DNA from 3 places in the Photobacterium kasasachensis genome. Region 1 is predicted to be linked to each of the others. Evidence: riboswitches for the same ligand, from Rfam matches in the RefSeq annotation. Region 1 holds a riboswitch; each other region holds the start of a gene.
What was found. Region 1 has a riboswitch for lysine ahead of lysC (lysine-sensitive aspartokinase 3). Riboswitches for the same ligand answer to the same signal wherever they lie in the genome.
Positions count from the first base shown of each region.

Region 2: another riboswitch for lysine. It lies ahead of L4D19_RS08610 (Na+/H+ antiporter NhaC family protein); the one in region 1 lies ahead of lysC (lysine-sensitive aspartokinase 3).
Region 3: another riboswitch for lysine. It lies ahead of dapA (4-hydroxy-tetrahydrodipicolinate synthase); the one in region 1 lies ahead of lysC (lysine-sensitive aspartokinase 3).

Region 1 covers NZ_JAKJSH010000027.1:3,491-10,656, reverse strand. Annotated here, with positions in the region: gene L4D19_RS26535 (PglL family O-oligosaccharyltransferase) at 1-78, shown strand, start outside; gene L4D19_RS26530 (pyridoxal-phosphate-dependent aminotransferase family protein) at 177-1,295, opposite strand; lysine riboswitch at 1,602-1,782, shown strand; gene lysC (lysine-sensitive aspartokinase 3) at 1,899-3,269, shown strand; gene metH (methionine synthase) at 3,340-7,011, opposite strand.
Region 2 covers NZ_JAKJSH010000006.1:189,305-196,470, reverse strand. Annotated here, with positions in the region: gene L4D19_RS08615 (thymidine kinase) at 1-320, opposite strand, end outside; gene L4D19_RS08610 (Na+/H+ antiporter NhaC family protein) at 486-2,087, opposite strand; lysine riboswitch at 2,183-2,366, opposite strand; gene L4D19_RS08605 (H-NS family histone-like protein) at 2,739-3,137, shown strand; gene L4D19_RS08600 (lytic murein transglycosylase) at 3,351-4,322, opposite strand; gene L4D19_RS08595 (YcgL domain-containing protein) at 4,325-4,612, opposite strand; gene minC (septum site-determining protein MinC) at 4,836-5,498, shown strand; gene minD (septum site-determining protein MinD) at 5,520-6,332, shown strand; gene minE (cell division topological specificity factor MinE) at 6,339-6,602, shown strand; gene rnd (ribonuclease D) at 6,649-7,166, opposite strand, start outside.
Region 3 covers NZ_JAKJSH010000029.1:34,249-41,414, reverse strand. Annotated here, with positions in the region: gene L4D19_RS27340 (efflux RND transporter permease subunit) at 1-1,483, shown strand, start outside; gene L4D19_RS27335 (hypothetical protein) at 1,484-1,867, shown strand; gene dapA (4-hydroxy-tetrahydrodipicolinate synthase) at 1,927-2,820, opposite strand; lysine riboswitch at 2,954-3,125, opposite strand; gene L4D19_RS27325 (DUF3103 domain-containing protein) at 3,289-4,470, opposite strand; gene L4D19_RS27320 (helix-turn-helix domain-containing protein) at 4,729-5,652, opposite strand; gene L4D19_RS27315 (diguanylate cyclase domain-containing protein) at 6,802-7,166, shown strand, end outside.

The DNA of each region.
Region 1 (7,166 bases):
CTGTTTCCTAATATGGACTTTACCTCGAGTGAGGCAACGCCAATTCTGAGCCATACTGCTCCGGATACAGATAAGTAAACACACTAGCCTGCAGCGACGAAATAACCCAGCTTCTCCTCAAATCAAAACGGCTACCGTAGTAGCCGTTTTGCTAAATTGCGCAATCGCGAAAGGGATTACTTCAGTGTCGTTTCCAGGGCTTTCAGACACAAAGCCACATTTTCACTACGGGCGGCATACCCCATCAAGCCTATACGCCAAGCTTTACCGGCCAACGCGCCAAGGCCTGCACCAATTTCCAGGTTATAACGCTCAAGCAAGGTCTTGCGTACTAGGGCATCATCCACCCCATCCGGAATATGCACCGCATTCAGTTGCGGCAGACGACTGGCTTCATCAACCACAAACTCGATACCTAGCTTTTCCAGTCCCTCGCGAAGCTCCAGATGAACATCCTTATGGCGCTGCCAGGCATTTTTCAGTCCTTCATTCTGTAACAGAACAAGCGCCTCATGCAGCGCATACAGGCTATTGACCGGCGCGGTATGGTGATAGCTGCGCTTACCCTCTCCACTCCAGTATCCTAGTACCAGGCTTTGATCCAGGAACCAGCTTTGTACCGGTGTCTTACGGCTTTGGATCTTATCGACAGCACTCTGCGAAAAGGTCAGCGGCGACAAACCCGGCACACATGACAGGCACTTCTGGCTGCCAGAATAAACCGCATCAAGCTGCCACTCATCCACCAGCAGAGGCACCCCACCCAGAGAAGTCACCGCATCGACAATCGTTAAGCAATCATGCTGCCTGGCAAGCTTGGCAATCGCCTCGGCATCAGTCAGGGCTCCGGTAGATGTTTCGGCATGGACGAAGGCAACAATTTTGGCATCCGGATTAGCCGCCAGTGCCTGCTCAACCAAGCTCGGATCTACCGGCTCGCCCCAAGTATTGTCCACCATAACCGCGACGCCGCCACAGCGCTCGACATTCTCGCGCATCCGCTCACCAAACACACCGTTACGGCAGACAATCACTTTGTCGCCAGGCTCAACCAGGTTAACGAAACAAGCTTCCATCCCGGCACTACCCGGAGCAGAAACGGCAATTGTAAAAGTATTCTGAGTCTGGAAGGCATACTGCAACAACTGCTTCAGCTCATCCATCATGCCGATAAACAGAGGGTCCAGGTGGCCGATCGTAGGACGACTCAACGCCTGTAGTACCTGCGGGTAAATATCAGATGGGCCGGGGCCCATTAATGTTCTTTGTGGCGGATAAAAACTACCGATTGTCATTATTGTATCTCCCTTATATAAGAGTTCGGTGATTCCCTGAAGAGCTGTGTAGGGTGCAATGCTATGCCAGCGAAAGACTCAGTCACTCGCTCACTGATGTCGTATCAGTTGGCCTTAGCGCAGATAACCAGTATTAAAGGAATTTCATTTCGAAGCAAGTCATGCGGCGAAAGCATAAAAATTGCCCGACAGGATTATTGCAATTTATTTGCATAATTTCCCACACAAGCATTGACAAACGAGCAACAAATTCGCTTCAATGGAGATCGTTTTTTGTTCATCCTGATGGCAGGAATACCATCAGGTAAAAACAGAAGAGGAGCGTTACCCAGGTATCTATGTTGCGGGGCCCCACCCCAAGGCAGCATAAGAGAGGGGGAGTAACGCCGAGATACTGCCGGACAGGGGGCCTGCAGTATCGGCCACGAAGGTTGAATCCTTCTGGCTGTCACCTTTCTCGAGTGAAAGGTGGGGAGCTTCTGGTTGTAGCGCTATCAATACGTCTCGCCTATCTGCTCTCCTGACAATTGGACGTCGGGAAATATCCTCCCGAGTAAATTCCCTATTTTTCGTTATAATTTTACTGTTATTGGGAGACTTGCTTTGAGCCCTGTAGATAATCATGCCACAGCCCTGACTGTCGCAAAGTTTGGTGGAACCAGCGTTGCCGATTTTACGGCGATGAGCCGTAGCGCCGCCATCATCAAACATAACCCAGCCGCCCGTATCGTGTTAATCAGTGCATGCTCTGGTGTAACCAACCTGCTTGTCGAGCTGGCCAATGGAGTGACTGAACCTGACCGTCGCCAGCAACTATTGACCCGACTAGGCCAAATACATCACAACGTGCTCAGCGAACTGCAATCGCCAGAGAGCGTGGTTTCAGAAATTGATAGCTTAGTTGATTCAGTGTCTACGCTAGCAGAACAAGCAGCCTCGCAACCAAGCGTGCAGCTGACTGACCAACTGGTTTCTCACGGTGAATTACTATCCACCCATCTGTTTACCCAAATTCTCAATGAAATGGATGTCGACTCTGTACGTTTCGATATTCGTGACATCATGCGAACAGACAGCCAGTTCGGAAAAGCCATCCCGCAACCTGAAGCGATTCGCCAGCTTGCTGCGGACAAACTACAGCCGCTGCTGGAAAATCAGGTTGTGATCTCACAGGGCTTCATTGGCTCGGACAGCAAGGGACAGACGACAACTTTGGGCCGTGGGGGCAGTGACTACAGTGCAGCTCTGGTCGCCGAAGCTGTTGACGCCTCTACACTGGAAATTTGGACCGATGTTCCGGGAATGTACACCACCGATCCCCGTATAGCCGCAGCCGCCAAGCCAATAAAGGAAATCAGCTTTAGCGAAGCCTCGGAAATGGCCAACTTCGGTGCCAAGATCCTCCATCCATCAACCCTGGTACCGGCTGTACGCCAGCAAATCCCGGTATTTATCGGCTCGTCCAAAGCACCGGAGCAAGGTGGCACATGGATCCGTGAAAACGTTGATGACGCGCCGCTATTTCGGGCATTGGCCCTGCGTTGCAACCAAACAATGGTGACACTGACAAGCCTGAATATGTTCCACGCCTATGGCTTCCTGGCCGAAGTGTTCCGTATACTCGCCGAGCACAAGGTATCTGTCGATCTCATCACGACTTCAGAGGTGAGTGTCTCGCTAACACTGGATCAGACCGATACCGGCGGCGGCGCACCGACCCTGCCGCCGAAAGCCGTTGAAGCGCTAAGCGAACTGTGCCGGGTCGAGGTTGAACAAGGCTTATGTCTCGTGGCGCTTATCGGCAATCAAATGAGCAGCACAAAGGGCTCGGCCAAGCAAATATTCGGGACATTGGAAGACTATAACCTGCGTATGATCTGCTATGGTGCCAGCCCGCACAATCTTTGCTTCCTCGTTAAGGAACAAGATGCCAAGTCAGTCGTGAAAGCGCTGCATCAGAAGATTTTCGAGTAGATCCTCACTGAGTCTTAACTACGAACAGGGCGCCAAACGGCGCCCTGTTTATTTCACTATCGATACAGCATTATAGGTTTGGCCCCAGCCATTTTTCAGCTTCAACCAGATCCCAGCCTTTGCGCTCGGCATAACTGTCACGCTGATCACCTTGTATCTGTGCCACAGCAAAATAACGCGTATCCGGATGTGAGAAATACCAGCCCGATACGGCCGCTCCCGGCCACATCGCAAAGCTTTCAGTCAACTTCATTCCGGTGTTTGACTCAACATCCAGCAGCTTCCAAATCTCCCCTTTTTCCGTATGCTCCGGACAGGCAGGATAGCCGGGCGCAGGACGAATACCCTGGTACTTCTCGCGGATCAAATCCTCATTATTCAGGTTCTCATCAGCCGCGTAGCCCCAGATTTCTTTGCGCACTATTTTATGCATATACTCGGCAAATGCCTCTGCCAGACGATCGGCTACCGCCTGGATCATAATAGCGTTGTAATCATCGCCCTTGGCCTTGAATTGATCCGCAATCTCATATTCACCGATCCCGCCAGTGACCGCAAACGCACCAATCCAGTCTGCCTTTCCGCTTTCTTTCGGGGCAATATAATCTGACAGGCAGTAGTTTGGCCCTTTGGGCTTTTTCGTCTGCTGGCGTAGGCCATGCAAAGTCGTCAACACCTCGGTACGAGACTCATCGGTGTAAACTTCAATGTCATCACCAATATTATTGGCAGGGAACAACCCACAGACCCCGTTGGCCTTGATCATGCCGGTCTGCTCAATCTCGTCCAGTAGCTTATTGGCATCGTCAAACAAACGCTGCGCTTCTTCGCCAACAACTTCATGTCTCAAAATTGTCGGGTATTTACCACTGAGCGACCAGGTCATGAAGAACGGGGTCCAATCGATATATTCACGCAACGTAGACACAGGGAAATCTGTGAATGTATGGATCCCGCCCTTTGCCGGAACTGGAGGCTGATAGGCCGCCCAGTCAATGTTCACCTTATTGGCACGGGCTTCTTCCAGGGTGACAGGCGCGGTACGCGGTTTTTTACGCGCATGTTGATCCCGTACCACCACATACTCTTTATCCAAACGTTCGACAAACGCAGGGCGCTGTTCATCAGAAAGCAGTGCCGAGCAAACGCCGACCGCCCGTGACGCATTCGAGACATAGACAACCGGCGCATGGTAATTCTCTTCGATTTTCACCGCAGTATGTGCCTTGGAGGTTGTTGCCCCGCCAATCAACAACGGGAGATCAAACCCCTGGCGCTCCATCTCTTTAGCTACATGTACCATCTCATCCAACGACGGGGTAATAAGGCCGCTCAGACCGATGATATCGACATTTTCTTCCTTGGCGACTTTCAGGATCTTATCGCAAGGGACCATCACGCCAAGGTCGATAATTTCATAGTTATTACATTGCAAAACCACACCAACGATATTCTTGCCAATATCGTGCACATCCCCTTTCACGGTTGCCAGTAGGATTTTTCCGTTCGACGTTCCCGCCTGCTTTTCAGCATTAATGTACGGTTCAAGGTAGGCCACTGCCTGCTTCATAACTCGGGCCGACTTCACCACCTGCGGCAGGAACATCTTGCCTTCACCGAACAAGTCGCCAACGACATTCATACCAGCCATCAATGGGCCTTCAATCACTTCCAGCGGCTTGCTTGCATTTGCTCTGGCTTCTTCCGTATCCTCAACAATAAACTCGGTAATACCTTTGACCAGCGCATGCTCCAGTCGCTTCTCGACATCCCAGCCACGCCATTCCTGCGCACTACGGTCATCCTCTACCGTTCCGCTATCACGGTATTTGTCCGCAATATCCAGCAATCGTTCGGTACTATCATCACGACGGTTAAGCACAACATCTTCAACAGCCTCTCGAAGCTCATCCGGCAGATCATCATAGATAGCCAACTGACCGGCGTTGACGATCCCCATATCCATACCGTTCTTGAAACAGTGATACAAGAAAACGGCATGAATGGCCTCCCTCACCGGGTTATTGCCCCGGAACGAGAAAGAGACGTTGGAAACCCCGCCAGAGACCATTGCATGTGGTAACGTCCGCTTGATATCACCCACAGCTTCAATGAAATCCACCGCGTAGTTGTTATGCTCATCAATACCCGTCGCCACGGCGAAAATGTTCGGGTCGAAAATAATATCTTCTGGCGGGAAGCCCACCTCATCGACCAAGACCCGGTAGGCATTAGTACAGATTTCAATTTTCCGCTCGCGCGTATCAGCCTGACCAACCTCATCAAAGGCCATGACGATAACAGCTGCGCCATAACGACGGATCAGCTTGGCCTGGCTAACAAACTTGTCTTTCCCTTCCTTAAGCGAAATGGAGTTAACGATGGCTTTACCCTGAACACACTTCAAGCCAGCCTCAATCACTTCCCACTTGGAAGAATCGACCATGATCGGTACTTTCGAGATCTCGGGCTCAGTAGCACACAGGTTGAGGAAACGGACCATAGCCGCTTCCGCATCCAGCATCCCCTCATCCATGTTGATATCGATGATCTGTGCTCCAGCCTCTACCTGCTGACGGGCCACTTCCAGCGCTTCATCATAGAGCTCTTCTTTAATGAGCCGCTTAAAACGGGCTGAACCGGTTACGTTGGTCCGCTCACCGACGTTAATAAACAAGCTATCGGCTTCTATCGTCAACGGTTCTAGACCCGACAGACGGCATGCCACAGGAATATCCGGAAGTTGGCGAGGGGTTACATCTCGCGTCACCTCAGCCATCTGTCGGATATGCTCGGGAGTGGTACCACAGCAGCCGCCGACGAGATTCAAAAAGCCACTCTGAGCCCACTCTTTAATGTGCTCTGCCATCTCTTCCGGGCTCAGGTCATATTCACCAAAAGCATTGGGCAAACCAGCATTCGGGTGTGCAGAGACGGCACACTCAGAAATACGGGATAATTCTTCAACATACTGACGGAGCTCATCTGGTCCCAGAGCACAGTTCAAACCAAAGGAAATCGGCTTAACATGACGAAGCGAGTTATAGAATGCCTCGGTCGTCTGACCGGAGAGTGTCCGTCCGGATGCATCGGTGATCGTGCCCGAGATCATTACGGGCAATTCGAAGCCAAGTTCTTCAAAAACACTCTCGACAGCAAATGAACAGGCTTTGGCATTCAGGGTATCAAAGATCGTTTCGATCAGAATTAAATCAGAGCCGCCTTCAATCAACGCTCGGGTAGACTCTGAATAGGCCTCGACCAATTGATCAAAAGTGACATTTCGAAAACCGGGATCGTTAACATCCGGCGATATAGAACATGTGCGGTTGGTCGGACCCAGGACACCGGCAACAAAACGCGGCTTATCCGGTGTTTTTGCTGTCCACTCATCTGCGGCCTGACGGGCAAGGCGTGCAGCCTCAAGGTTGATCTCTGCGCTCAGGCTTTCCATGTCATAGTCAGCCATCGCAATGGTAGTTGCGTTAAAGGTGTTGGTTTCCAGAATATCTGCACCGGCCTCTAAATAAGACAAGTGGATATCTTTGATCAACTGGGGCTGTGTCAGTACCAAAAGGTCGTTATTGCCTTTGAGATCTGAGTGCCAGTCAGCAAACCGCTCACCACGATAATCCGCTTCTTCCAGCTTGTAGCCCTGAATCATGGTACCCATACCACCATCAATGATCAGGATCTGCTGCTCTAGTCGCTTCTGTATTAATTCCTTGCCCTTTAACACCACACTACTTCCCTTATCTATTTTTACAGCTGAATAACATCCTACCACAGTCCATATGGAAATCTAGACGTCTAAACTTGTTTTCTCTATCAAAACAAAACCAGAATCTAGGAAAGTTTTCTATAGCTATCGCTGCGTGATGGATTTATATTTTGTCA
Region 2 (7,166 bases), on a different contig from region 1:
ATTTTATCCACTACCTCGGTCAACTGATATACCTGCTCTTTGGTGAGGAACTGGCACTCATCAATTAATACACAGTCGATTTTATTCGTTGCATGAATATCCTGAAGCTTACAGTACAAATCATCCTTCGAATTAAACAGTTCAGCATCTTCCTGTAGCCCGATACGCGAACTCACCCTGCCTTTGCCGTAGCGGTCATCGATAGCAGCGGTAAAGATCACCGGAGTCATTCCACGCTCACGATAGTTAAAAGATGACTGTAATAACGTCGTTGACTTACCCGCATTCATTGCCGAGTAATAGAAATACATCTGGGCCATAAGGCTCCCCGTCCAAGCGCAAAAAAACTGCCGAAATGCTACAGAAAACGGCACCGAATTAAAAGCGTCAGCATCAATGAAAAGGTAACAAATACTAAGCGGAAGATAAGAAAAAAGCCTGCAATCACATTGCAGGCTTTTCATCAAAACAGAAGCTGGAAGTTATTAGCTTTTCATATTAGCGGCCAGCGCTGAAGGGCGACGAGACAGCCACATCAGCAGCAGACAAACCAGGATAAAGGTAATTGTTGCTGCCATGAATGCCACAGCCATCGAGCTGGTCAAACCCAGCACTAGGAAGCCGACTGTCGATACCACCGCCACGGCTACAGCATATGGTAGCTGCGTTGCAACGTGGTCAATATGGTGACAGCGTGCACCGGTTGAAGACAGAATTGTCGTATCCGAGATTGGCGAACAGTGGTCACCAAACACCGAACCGGCCAGTACTGCGCCCAGCATCGGCAACATCAGAGCAATCTCAGTCGCTCCCGCCAAGTCACCGGCGATAGGCAGCATAATACCGAATGTCCCCCAAGAGGTACCGGTCGAGAACGCCATCAGACCTGCCAGCAGGAACAGGATTGCCGGAAGTAGCATCGGGTTGATATTGCCCTGCACCAAGGTCGAGAGGTATTTACCCGTTGCCATATCGCTGATCACGCTACCGATACTCCAGGCAAACAACAAGATCAGGATGGCACCAAACATTGACTTCGCACCAATCCACATCGTACTGGTAACATCAGCCATTGGCAGACGCTGGCGCAATACTGGTACTAGCGCAGCCAGCAGACCAACAGTACCGCCGTATACCAGCGACATACCAACATCGGTATTTTCAAACGCGCCCAGAATATTAAAGGCAAGACCGTCGGCAGCCAGCGCCTGGTAACCGGTGAAGATCATAAAGAAGAAGGTCGCGAAGATCAGGGCAACAATTGGCATGATCAAATCGGATACACGGCCCTTATCGCTTTCTTCAATTTCCAGCTCGTCATTCAGATCCTTTGCCTGGCTGTCATCATCGCCGTCGTCAAAGCCATGACCATGGCTCGCCTGAAGTTCATGCTTCTTCATTGCACCGATATCCAGCTGGAACCAGGCCACAACAAATACCATTAATAGTGCAAAGACCGCATAGAAGTTCATTGGAGCAAGCTGAATAAATGCACTTAATGCTGAATATTCAGTGATGCCATGTGAAACCAGAATACCGCCAATCAGGGTAATAATATAAGCACCCCAGCTGGATGCCGGCATCAGCACACACATCGGAGCAGCCGTTGAGTCGAGAATATAGGCCAGTTTTGCACGGGACACATAAAAGCGGTCAGTTACCGGACGGGAAATCGAGCCCACTGCCAAGCTATTAAAATAGTCATCGACAAAAATGAATACACCCAGAAAAGCAGCCAGCAGCTTAGCGCCACGTTTGCTTTTAATTTTGGTCTGCGCCCACTCGGCAAACGCACGGGTACCGCCCGAGAGCGTCAATAATGCCGTCGTCATCCCCAGTAAAATAAGGAAGGCGACGATACTCATATTCCAGCTATTAATTGCTCCGTCATCAATGAAAAGTCCCTTCACTGTGGTACCGACATATCCTGCCGTTGCACCAAAGGAGAAGTCAGTCAATAACAATGAGCCGAGAAGGACACCAACGCCTAATGAAATCAAAACGCGGCGAGTTAAAATCGCTAGACCTAACGCCACCAATGGCGGTAGAAGCGAAATAGAAGAATGGGAAAAATCTACAATGTTCATGATCTCAATAACAACCGATTTTGGTTGGAGATCTACTGCTGAACACGACAATGTCGCGAGAAAAGAGCATAAGAAGAGGATGTTACCTTTTCCGACCCCACAGTAGCGCTCCATAGTTAATGTAATTATATACTATGGCAGTGTTGCCCCTATTCGGTGACAACCCCAGCAAGAAGGAGTGATAATCCTTACTTACTTCGGCATTGGCTCCTTTTGCAGATCATCATTGGAATCACCCTCCAACCTGCTACTTATAGACAATGCGCCTCTACCCTTAGTCAAGGAATGGCTAATTCTACGGGATAGCGATTCATTTGCAACAACTTCAAGTGAAAAAATTAACACGAATAGTGAATAATCTTGCTCGCATGCCGAAAAAACAACCAACTATCGAGCCTCTATATTGCCCCAATATGAAATAGCACGCACTTAATTATTCTGATCAATACCACTATTCTCTTGATTAATTGCACTAACAGCATGGGTTAGATGTTATTACAAATGAGATTATTTGAACCCAATTAGAAAAATTTCAAATAGAGAGTGGATATTTTATTTGGCATCAGGGTATTAAAAGTATTATTATTGCAATTATTGATTTGAGACTGCTATTATTATTTAAAATAGTTTTAGGCCAACAGGAAATTAAAAATGTCTGATGCAATGAAAGCGCTGTTAAACCTACGTAGCCTTCGCGCTCTTTCTCGTGAATATACTCTAGAACAACTTCAAGAAGCTCTAGAGAAACTACAAACTGTCGTTACTGAACGTGAAGAAGCTGAAGCTGAAGAACGTGCAAAAGAAAATGAACGTAACGAGAAACTGGCTCAGTACCGTGAAATGCTTCTAGCTGACGGCATCGACCCGGAAGAATTACTGGCAACACTAAGCAAAGCTCCTAAAGCAAAACGTGCTGCTCGTCCTGCTAAATATAAATTCCTTGATGAAAACGGCGAAGAAAAAACTTGGACAGGTCAAGGCCGTACACCAAGTGCACTGAAGAAAGCACTTGATGAAGGCAAATCTCTAGAAGAGTTCGAAATCAAATAAACGCTGAATATAAGCTGAACAAAAGCCTGGAATAATTCCAGGCTTTTTTGTATCTGGCCTTCGCAGACATGCCTGTCATGCCTCCCTATAAAGGGCTAGCTGCTGGGCGGAAATCAAATACCATTCATTGAATTAATAACTCTGACGATAGAACTCAGCGTGTTTTATCAAAGATAAAAAAGCCAGACATTATGTCTGGCTTTCTTTTCAACCTTATCGTATTTGATCAGCCAAGTGGCTAACAGCGAGCGCAAAATAATGTGATCGATTCCACTTTAGCAACGTCTGGTAATTTCCGTATACCAAGTATGCCCTGCCATGATTATCATCGGGTTGAATAAGCCAAGCTTTAATATCAGCCTTGGGTAGAGACTGCCCGTTTAATCTTCTGACACCTAGCTGTTGCCATTCTGCCAGAGGACGACCTTTATCCTTTTCAATACCCAGAAGTGACTCATCTATACCATTCGGTATTTTCACCTGCCGTCCCCAGGTATATTTATCATCCCAGCCTGACTTGCTCAGATAATTGGCTGCCGAGGCAAATACATCTGCCTCCGTGTTCCAAATATCAATGCGACCATCATTATTTCCATCGACCGCATAGGCTAAAAATGACGTCGGCATAAACTGAGGCTGCCCCATCGCTCCCGCCCAGGAACCTTTCATCTTCGCTGGGGTGATATGTCCGGCATCCAAAATTTCTAGCGCCGCCATCACCTGGCCACGGAAAAAAGCTTCTCGGCGCCCTTCATAAGCTAATGTAGAGAGCGCTTCAATCACATTGTAATTTCCCATCAGACGACCGAAGTTACTTTCTACGCCCCACAGGGCGACAATAAACCTTGGCTGTACGCCCAGCTGCCGACCAATTTTATCCAATGCCGTTTTGTGCTTCCGATATAACTGGTTTGCTTGCTTAACTTTCCATTCCGGAACTGCCCGGGGGATATATTCATCTAAGGTCAGCTTTTTTTCAGGCTGGTTTTTATCAGCCTTAACGGCACGCTCAGTAAATGTAATACCGTCAAAAGCAGAGTTGATTATCGACTCTGAAATTCCATTTTCCCGGGCTTCAGCTTTCAGCCCGAGTACATATTCGTCAAACCCTGCATCGGCCGCAAAGGCCGATGACGAGATCCCTAAACCTAAGGCCACCAGGGCCGACATCAATCTCTTACGCATAGTTACCCTTTTGCATCTTTTCCGACTTTGTCGGCCTTATATTTCTCAAGCAAATTCGTAACTGGCGGTGGAACCTGAAGGTAATAACCAACTGTCGCCAGAGCTTCTTTTACCTTCTCCACATCAGCCAGTGCTAATTTACGTCCATTATCAAGCTTAAGTACCATCACAAACTGCGGAGTACCAAAGGTTGCCATAAGACTCTCAGGAACATCTGAGAAGTCATCTTTAGTATTGATATATAGATATGTGTTTTCTTTCTTAGGGCTTTTGTAGATTGCACAAAACATTAAAAATAGCCTGTTCGTTAAAGCTTTCATCTCATTCAGACCGCGATTTTGCGAAATCATTCCCTCGAATAGCCAGTCTAAGACGGCACAGATGGGACGCTTGTCTGAATTTCCAACGCTAAAGCAAGGATAGCTTGCTGATATACCCTTGGGAATATAACATGCAAGTATCTATGTGATAACGAGCCTTAACGGCTAATTAAGCGACAGTCATTAAATGAGTATGACAAAACCAGCAGAACTGAAAGGGAGCTCTTTCACGCTCTCGGCCCTGCATCTTGTTGATGGGGACATCGAAAAGGCGACGGACTTTTTAAAAGAAAAAGTCAGTCAGGCGCCCAATTTCTTCGCCGCTGCACCCGTCGTCATCGACATTAGCCAAGCCGGCAACAACATCGACTTCAGTACATTAAAATCGGAAGTGCAAAAGGCAGGAATGATCCCTGTAGGGATAAGTGGCTGTAAAGATACTCAATTGCAAAGTCAGGCAAAGCGCGCCGGGTTTGCTATCATGAATGCTGCACGACAAACTAAAGCGGCCGAAACGGCCATGGAGCCAACCAGGATTATTCGCACGCCAGTACGCTCAGGCCAACAAATCTATGCCAAAAACTGTGATCTGGTAGTTATGAACCATGTCAGTGCCGGTGCGGAAATTATTGCCGATGGTTGTATCCATATCTACGGTACTATGCGCGGCCGAGCAATTGCCGGGGCCAGCGGCCAGCAACAGGCGCGTATTTTTTGTCAAAATTTGCAATCTGAACTGATTTCCATTGCCGGAAACTACTGGCTAAGTGATAAAATTGAAGCTGAGTTCTGGGGTAAAGGTGTCGTTATCTCACTTGCTGAAAATAATTTAAACATAGAGCATTTGGCTTTATAACGTTTGATAAGGAATTTATAGATGGCACGTATTATCGTTGTTACCTCGGGGAAAGGTGGCGTTGGTAAAACAACCTCCAGTGCAGCTATCGCATCGGGCCTTGCCTTAAGCGGCAAAAAAACTGCAGTCATTGATTTCGATATCGGCCTGCGTAACCTTGACCTGATCATGGGTTGCGAGCGTCGTGTCGTATATGACTTTGTCAATGTGATCAACGGTGAAGCCAACCTCAACCAGGCACTGATCAAAGACAAGCGCGTCGAGAACCTCTTCGTGCTGCCGGCCTCTCAGACACGTGACAAGGACGCCCTCAGCCGTGAAGGTGTCGAGCGTGTACTCAATGATCTGGATGAGATGGGCTTCGACTTTATTATCTGTGACTCACCGGCTGGTATTGAAACCGGTGCGCTGATGGCACTGTATTTCGCCGATGAAGCAATTGTAACGACTAACCCGGAAGTTTCTTCGGTCCGAGATTCCGACCGTATCCTGGGTATTCTCGATTCCAAGTCGCGCCGTGCGGAAAACTCGCTGGAGCCGGTGAAAACGCACTTGCTTCTGACCCGCTACAACCCTGCTCGCGTGACATTGGGGGAAATGCTCAGTGTCGGTGATGTCGAGGAGATACTGCACATTCCACTGTTGGGCGTGATCCCTGAAAGTCAGGCGGTACTGAATGCCTCCAACAAAGGTGAGCCTGTAATTTTCGACAAGGAATCCGACGCAGGTATGGCCTATGAAGATACCGTCGGCCGTCTAATGGGTGAAGAACGCCCGTTCCGTTTCCTAGAGGAAGAGAAAAAAGGCTTCCTTAAACGCTTGTTTGGAGGCTAATTCACTATGGCTTTGCTAGAGTTCTTCCGCCCCAAGAAACCAACAACGGCGAGCGTAGCCAAAGAAAGGCTACAAATCATCGTTGCCGAAAGGCGTACGGCCAACCAAGGCACGCCTAGCTACCTGCCGCAGCTAAAACAAGACATTCTTGAGGTGATCCGCAAATATGTTGAGATCACTCCGGACCAAGTCAGTGTCAACCTGGATCAGAAAGAAGAAGATCTCTCTGTTCTGGAGCTCAATGTCACCTTGCCGGATGAAGAAAAATAACCATCATTCAAAATAAAAGCCCCGGTCACTACAACCGGGGCTTTTTTTATCTGTCCAACAAAGGGAGAACACGCGCTTCGAACAGCTCCTTTCGCCAGTTCTTAAGCATATCGGGACGATCATCGTCAGGCCTTTGCTTTTTCCACGCCCATGAAATCAGCTGGTTGACCTGCTTCTTGGAGGCCAGAAACTCCGGGGCAAGGCCTGTTTCCTTCTCAACTTTTGCGACTTCATCCTTTATCCGCTTCACCAGCTGCTTATAGCCAGCCAGATCTACAAGCCGAACGATTTTTTCCGGGTACTGCTGAGGAGGCATATCATCAACATCATGCACCATTTTCAACAGGCGATTGGCATGGCGCTGAATCTCCATATTATCAAAGCCCTCTTTGGCCATAACGGCCTTGGAGCGAATGTTATAGCGCGCCAACTTCCACAGGTGCAGTTCTTTGACAATAAAGTTCAGAGCTAAGTCCCGCTTGCGGGCTTCCAGCAAACGCCACTTGGCCACTTTCTGCAACACGGCCAGCTGCTTGGGTTCAAGCTGCCAGGCATTCTTGATAT
Region 3 (7,166 bases), on a different contig from region 1:
TTATGTACCATCGCAGGATAAGCAGTATTTAGTCGCGTTTGCTCAGTTGCCTGACGCATCGTCGCTGGATCGGACTGAAGATGTGATCCGTGAAATGTCGAGCATTGCGCTGGCGCATCCCGGTGTTGAATCGTCGGTTGCCTTCCCTGGCCTGAACATCAACGGCTTTACCAACAGTCCAAGTTCGGGGGTAGTCTTTGTTACGTTGAAGCCTTTTGCGGAGCGTCAGGAAGAGCACCTGTCGGGGAATGCCATTGCCTGGGCGCTTAACGGTAAGTTCTCGAGCATTCAAGATGCCTTTATTGCGATCTTCCCGCCGCCACCGGTGAATGGTTTGGGGAATATCGGCGGCTTCCGGCTACAGATCCAAGATAAAGGAAATCTGGGGTACGAGGAGCTCTATGCCGTCACCCAGCAAGTGATCATGAAAGCCTGGCAGGCGCCGGAGCTGACAGGTGCATTTACCAGTTTTCAGGTGAATACGCCGCAAATTGATGTTGAAGTGAACCGTGAAAAAGCGAAAATGCAGGGTGTCTCGGTGGATGACATATTTGCCACGATGCAGATTAACCTTGGCTCACTGTATGTGAATGACTTCAACAAGTTCGGTCGCAACTATCAGGTTAATGTCCAATCACAGGATAGCTTCCGACAGGAGCCCGAGCAGATTGCTCAGTTGAAAGTGCGCAATGCCAGTGGCGATATGATCCCGCTGGGATCGTTTATTTCGGTTCATCATTCAGCTGGTCCGGATCGTGTCATGCACTATAACGGATTTACGACCGCAGAGGTGAATGCGTCTCCGGCTCCAGGATTCAGCTCCGGTCAGGCTCAGGCCGCAATGGAGAAAATTCTGGCAGAAACACTGCCACATGGCATGAGCTATGAGTGGACGGAACTGGCCTATCAGCAACAGCTGGCTGGTAATACGGCGATGTATGTTTTCCCGTTGGTTGTACTGTTGGTCTTTTTGGTGCTGGCTGCACAGTACGAGAGCCTGAGCTTGCCGCTGGCCATCATTTTGATTGTACCGATGACCTTATTGTCGGCTATTACCGGCGTGATCATCTATGGCGGTGACAACAATATCTTCACCCAGATTGGCTTTATTGTTCTGGTGGGTTTGGCTACGAAGAATGCGATTTTGATTGTCGAATTTGCCCGCGAGAAGGAACATGAAGGGTTTACCGTAAGGGAAGCTATCCTTGAAGCCAGCCATCAGCGCTTAAGACCGATCCTGATGACCTCGATAGCCTTCATTATGGGGGTACTGCCGATGGTGATTTCGACAGGTGCCGGTGCAGAAATGCGCCAGGCGATGGGGGTTGCGGTGTTCTCCGGCATGATTGGTGTCACTATCTTTGGTCTGTTGCTGACGCCGGTATTCTATGTGCTGATACGCAAATATTTAGGAAGGGCCTCCCTGAATAAAGCAGAAGAGAAAAGTAAAGTTGGGCCTGACGGAGTGATTGAGGCGAGCTAAATGGATATGTTCAGATACTGTTTGATTGCATCGGCATTGTTACTGACAGCATGTAGTTGGGTAGGGGGTGATTGTGATCCGCCTGAGATATTTGCGAGTGATTTGGCCCGCATTCAAATGCGCTCGTTAGAGCAGCACTTGTGGCAAGTTGGTGATATTGAAGCCGGCACGTTACCGAACCAGCGTATTGATGGTGGACCTCAGGATTATCGACTACTGCAGGTTGGTATGAGAGGGCAAGTACATGAGGATGATAATTGCCAGAGTGACACGCCAGTTCAACTGACGGTTGGTTCAGGGTGGATTATTGAACCGATTGGAACCAGTTTGTGTGACTATGATCCTAACAGTACTGAACACCTGGCGAGTGTCGATAGCTTATAACGGCTAGATTTTTAATCAGCAACGGGGAAGCTCCTTTATAGGTGCTTCCCCGTTTTTTATTAGATATTTGCTACCCACCGATTAACAGCAGCATCTGCTTCCAGAAGCGGGGTTAGCTCCTGTAACTCTTCACTGTAAAGAGGAGGGCGAAGCTCAGCACTCGCAATGCGCCCCTGACGTTTCATTAATGCTTTCACCGGAATTGGGTTTGCGGCGCAAAACAGGCTATTCCCCGCTTGTTGCCACAAGGTTTTGAAACTTGGTTCGGATTGGTTAGCGTCGCTAGCAAGATCAAGGCTCTGTCTGACATAGCGTGCAGTGGCTTCTGGCCAGGCATTGGCAGCCACAGAAACGAGGCCGCATGCGCCTTTGGCAATAAAATCAACGAGCAGGCCGTCATCACCACAGAAGAACTCGAGCGATGGTGCAGAGTGGTAATAGCGACTGAATATATCGGCACTCCCGCTGGCTTCTTTCACAGCCCAGGTATTGGTATGCTCTGCAAGCTGCCCCAGTACTTGCTCATCGAGAGCGACACCGGTACGAGAAGGCACGTTGTAAATCATACACGGCCAGTTGCTGGCATCAAGCAGGCTGCTAAACCATTTTCGCTGACTGGTTGCGCCGGGCTTTGCATAAAGTGGCACGGGTAAGAGCAGGGCATCAATTGGATAATCTTTCAGGAAATCCAGCCACTGTAGCTGCTGGTGTAGCTGAAAACCGCCGACACCAACCATTAAAGGTACAGAAAGTGACATATCACAAACATGCCGGACAATGGCTTGTTGCTCGTCTTGGGTCATTGCCAGTGCTTCGCCGGTACTGCCTAGCAGTAGGATCCCGTTCCCGGCGGTGTCTTGTTCCTTGGCGAGTTGGCTCAGGGTTGCAAAATCAATAGACTCGTCAGGCAGGAACGGAGTGATGAGGGCCGTCCATAATGTAGTCTGTTGCAAGCGTTCATTCCCGTAAGCGGGAGTTGTAGTGTGATTAGGCATCTCTTGTCCGAACTTGTTGCTATCCGTAAAGAGAGCTTGGTATTGCGAAGGCGCCAGGGGCTAGAGGCCACAAGAAAGGCGATAAAACACAAACACCAGAAGCTCTCCACCATAGGTGACAGTCCTGGGGATTCAGCCCCAGCAACCGATAAGTATTACTTCCAAACGCAAACCTATCTCGGCGTTAATCCCCCCTTATCTGCTGTCATTGGTATTTGGATACCTCGAACAGACTCCCTGGTTAACGCACCTCTTCTGATCCCATCATTTCGGGATGCCTTGATTCAAACATCTAACATGGCAATGTGTCAATAATGTTGTGAATATTTATGCAGAAAGAGTTTGATAAGCCGTCAGGGTGCTCGAATATACAGACTAAGAGGGCACAAAAAAGGCGCTACGTACTCGGTAGCGCCGATGCATATATTAAGGACGGGTAGGTGAGATAGTCAATGGTTCAAATGTGGCAATGGCGTTTCCACCAGCTCCCGGATGATCAACATACGAGGTATCTTGCATTAACGTATAGTAAACATCGACATAGTCATCATCATTAACTAGCAGGCCATCAGGAATGGCGGCAATGATCTTGCCTGTAATTTGCGGAATGATGGCATAAGCCTGAACCTCAGGATCCGGGATCATTTTTAGCACTTCTTCCGCTACTTTTACGAGTAATTTAGCCAGTTCTTTATAATCCGTTCCGTCATCCTGCTCCATTAAAATCATGTCGGCAGCGCCCCAGCGGTAGCGAGACCAGTGGATGGCAATCTGGTTCGGATAGTAATCCTTGTTGTCATAATCGAGGTACGGCATTTCAATCAAGTCGAGTGTCGGTTCGTCTCGGCTTGGGTTAACACCGGTAACAATGGCATAGACTTCGGCCTTGCCGGAAATCCATGGTTCCTCATCATCCGCCAAGCGAATCTTTTTGATTGCGGTTGTTGAGATTGGCGACGCTGAGCTGGTTCCAAAACTGGACTTAAGCTGTGTTTGCTGGACGGTATCGCTGTCACCCTGTATTACAGCAGGCTGACCCAGTTTTTGCATCTCAGCTTGCATTGCCTGCAGACCTGCTTTTAGCTCTTTAGCACTGTTGTTGTCGACAACAAACACAGGCACGTCAGGCATTTTGTACGCATCAAGCTGATGAAGCTGCCCGTAGATGTCGTAGGCTTCGATATATTGCCATGATTCATCATCACCTTTTGGCTCAAAGGCGAACAAAGGGCTCATGCCGTCTTTCCATTCTTGTACCATGGACTTGTCAGCAAGTCTTACTTCAAGTAGTTCATCTGTATAGGCAGAAACGCCTTTCATCGTCCTTATACTGGTATCGGCTTTGTACATTTGCTGGGTAAAAGACGACTCAGGTTCTTCGATTAGCAGTGTTGATAGCGAAATTGTTAGGTTCTGATCAGAGATTTGAGATTTAAGGGTTTGTTCAATATCTGCGTAACTGGTACTCAGCTGTTTAGCCAGCCCCTGTTTGTGCTGTGCAATGACTTCGGCATTTTGATTGGGAGATTGATTGGTAGCCTGTTCATCAGACTGGCACCCAGCCACAGTCAAAGCGAGTAATAAGCATATTGGTGTTATTTTTTTCATTGTATGCCTCTGGATAGTTTCTATTGTGTATAGAGCTAAAGCTCTATGGTTAATAGTCCGTCATGGCATAGGTCAATTCAATATAATCTCAAAAACAAAGCAAATTATTGCTGACAAGATCAAATACAGCGCCCTTCAATGGCTGGTTCTTCACCCAGATGTCACACTGAGCGTGGTTTGGCAAAACCGTTGTATTCTTTAAGGGCAGGAAGCCTAAAGGCTTTAGGCTTCCTGCTATATCTTTGAGCTGAAGGTGGATTATCGGGACTTTAATGTGTTCTTAGGATACTCGCCAAACATTCTAAAGTAGTCTTTGCTAAATCGACCTTGGTTAACCACACCATACAGACTCAATAGTTGAGCAATGTTATTGCAATTTTTAGAGGCAAGATCTTGCCTGATCATATACAAGCGCCGAATTGTCAAATATTGCTTAGGTGTAACGGAAAGCAGCTGCTTAAAGGCATATTCTAATGTTCTGATACTGCAAAAACATTGTTCAGCGATATCTGGTATTGATACATAGATGTCATGGCTGCTGTTGATATATTCAAGTGCTCTTGTGACAATGGCATGTCGTTTGTTGTATGGAATGCCTGATTTTTTTAACTCGTTGCTATCATCTATAAAGAGTATTCTTATCGCGTTGGCAATATAGCATTGTATGTCCAATACGGCCATTTCAGACAGGCTGTCGCAGTGTTTGAGCGAATAATCAATGTTTCTGAATAGCTGGTTTTTGAAATTTTGGTATGAATTTAAATTCGCCTTCCCTGATCTTACAACCTCAGACTTTTGTATCAAAGTTGAATGTAGTTCATGGCCGATATGTTTAGCCAGGAACTTGCTCTCAATACTAAAGTGGTAGCCGTTTAACTCTTGTTCAAATAAAGCGACGATTTCTTCTGATGGCGGCATAATGTACAAGCTATCATCGGCATTAACCTGTATGCCATTAACTCTTATTGCTGTGTTATTACTAGGGATCGTAAATGCGAAATGATCACTATGGCAAACACCATGAAACATGGCTTGCTTCCCTATATGAATTCTCGACAGCATAGCTTTGGGGAAGAGAACTAAATCATTGGAAAAATTGAACGTACGTCCAGATAATTGTTTCACAGTCTGATCAAGATGAGCTAAAGAGGCGGCAAACTGCTCTATATCATTATGATTCAACGAATCCTTTGTAATCATATTGGTATATTGTTATTAATGCTGAGGTCTGTTTTTGGAATGAGTATCACACTCTCATATGTAAAATGTATTGTCTATTACTAAGTTAGCACTTTGTGAAATGCGGAGCAGGAATTTTCTTGCTTATCAACAGTAAGCATATATTAACGTGTTGTTTTACTGGAAAAAACCAAGTGAAACCTCTATTTCTTGGATAAATTGTACAAAACACGCAAATTTGAGTGTCACTAATTTACTATAGAAGTTAACTGATAAATCAATTGTATATGATTATTTGTGTGATGATATTGCTCACCTCTAGTCATATTTGTCATACTTTTAAGGGTTGAATAAATAATGAACTATTAATGTTTGATGTATTTTGGATTATTTTTGGCATGCGATGGATGTCTGGATTGTTAATATTCAAACCTACAGTTTAATATGTGTGAGGAAGTACAGCCTCCATAAGTATTGTACAAAAGACGCAATTATACTTTGAACCATATATTGCCCGTAAAATATATGCTAATGTGATTGGCGTTATGATACATAAATCATACAGAGTAATGTATGTTTATGAAGGTTAAGGACAGCTATGAGTGTTGATATTACTCAATTTATTTTTGATACTTTAGAAGTGTTTTTGATTTATTGTTTTCTAGGTTATTCATTTATCGAAATTCTTTAGAGTAGCCTAGTTTGTATCTCTCCTTATTGGGTATATTTAAGATACTTAACACTCCACGCGTGATCATTTTTTAACAGTCTAATAGTATCAGTGTTTAATTCTGTCTTTGACTTTACCTGTCTATAGGTGCAGTCGAGATGATGTCGGATAGTCAGCAGAATAGCACATCTGATAGTCGGCAAACCGTTCAGGTGGAGAGGTGTAAGAAAACAAATTAATCGGATCATGGTTAAAATGACCATGAAGGAAATTGGTAGACTGTTAGGGCGGTTTCTTGTTTGTTACCTACATGATCGTGACTAATATGTGGTAAATGTTGAGCTATATATGCAAGTAGTTGCTCTTATGAATAGCTTCTATTAAGCCTGTTAGCTGATAAATATATCAGTTATAATGCGGTTATTTGTTGTCTATCTATACGACAAGCGGCGCAATCTACGAATTAATCGCTCAGGAGTTTCATGTTTTCTGGCTCAAGCCCAATAGAAAAGTTTCTATTCATGTTGCTGACTGCGATTTTCGTAGCTGCTTCTGTATTTGTCGTGAACACGGTAACTGATTTTTTTGTTGAACTGGAAATCAGTAATGAGAAGGAAAGCATTCACCAGAATCTGGCTCTAGTTCGCTCCAATATAGAAGCAGGCATTTATAAAGATACTTACCTTGCCGATAGCCTTGCAACAGTGGTTTCTATTGATTCTGATTTTGCGAAAGAGAACTGGACGACTATTGCAGGAAAACTTCTTGATAAAGCTCGTTATGTTCGTAATGTCGGCCTTGCTCCTGACAATGTTATCACTCATGTTTACCCTCTAGAAGGGAACGA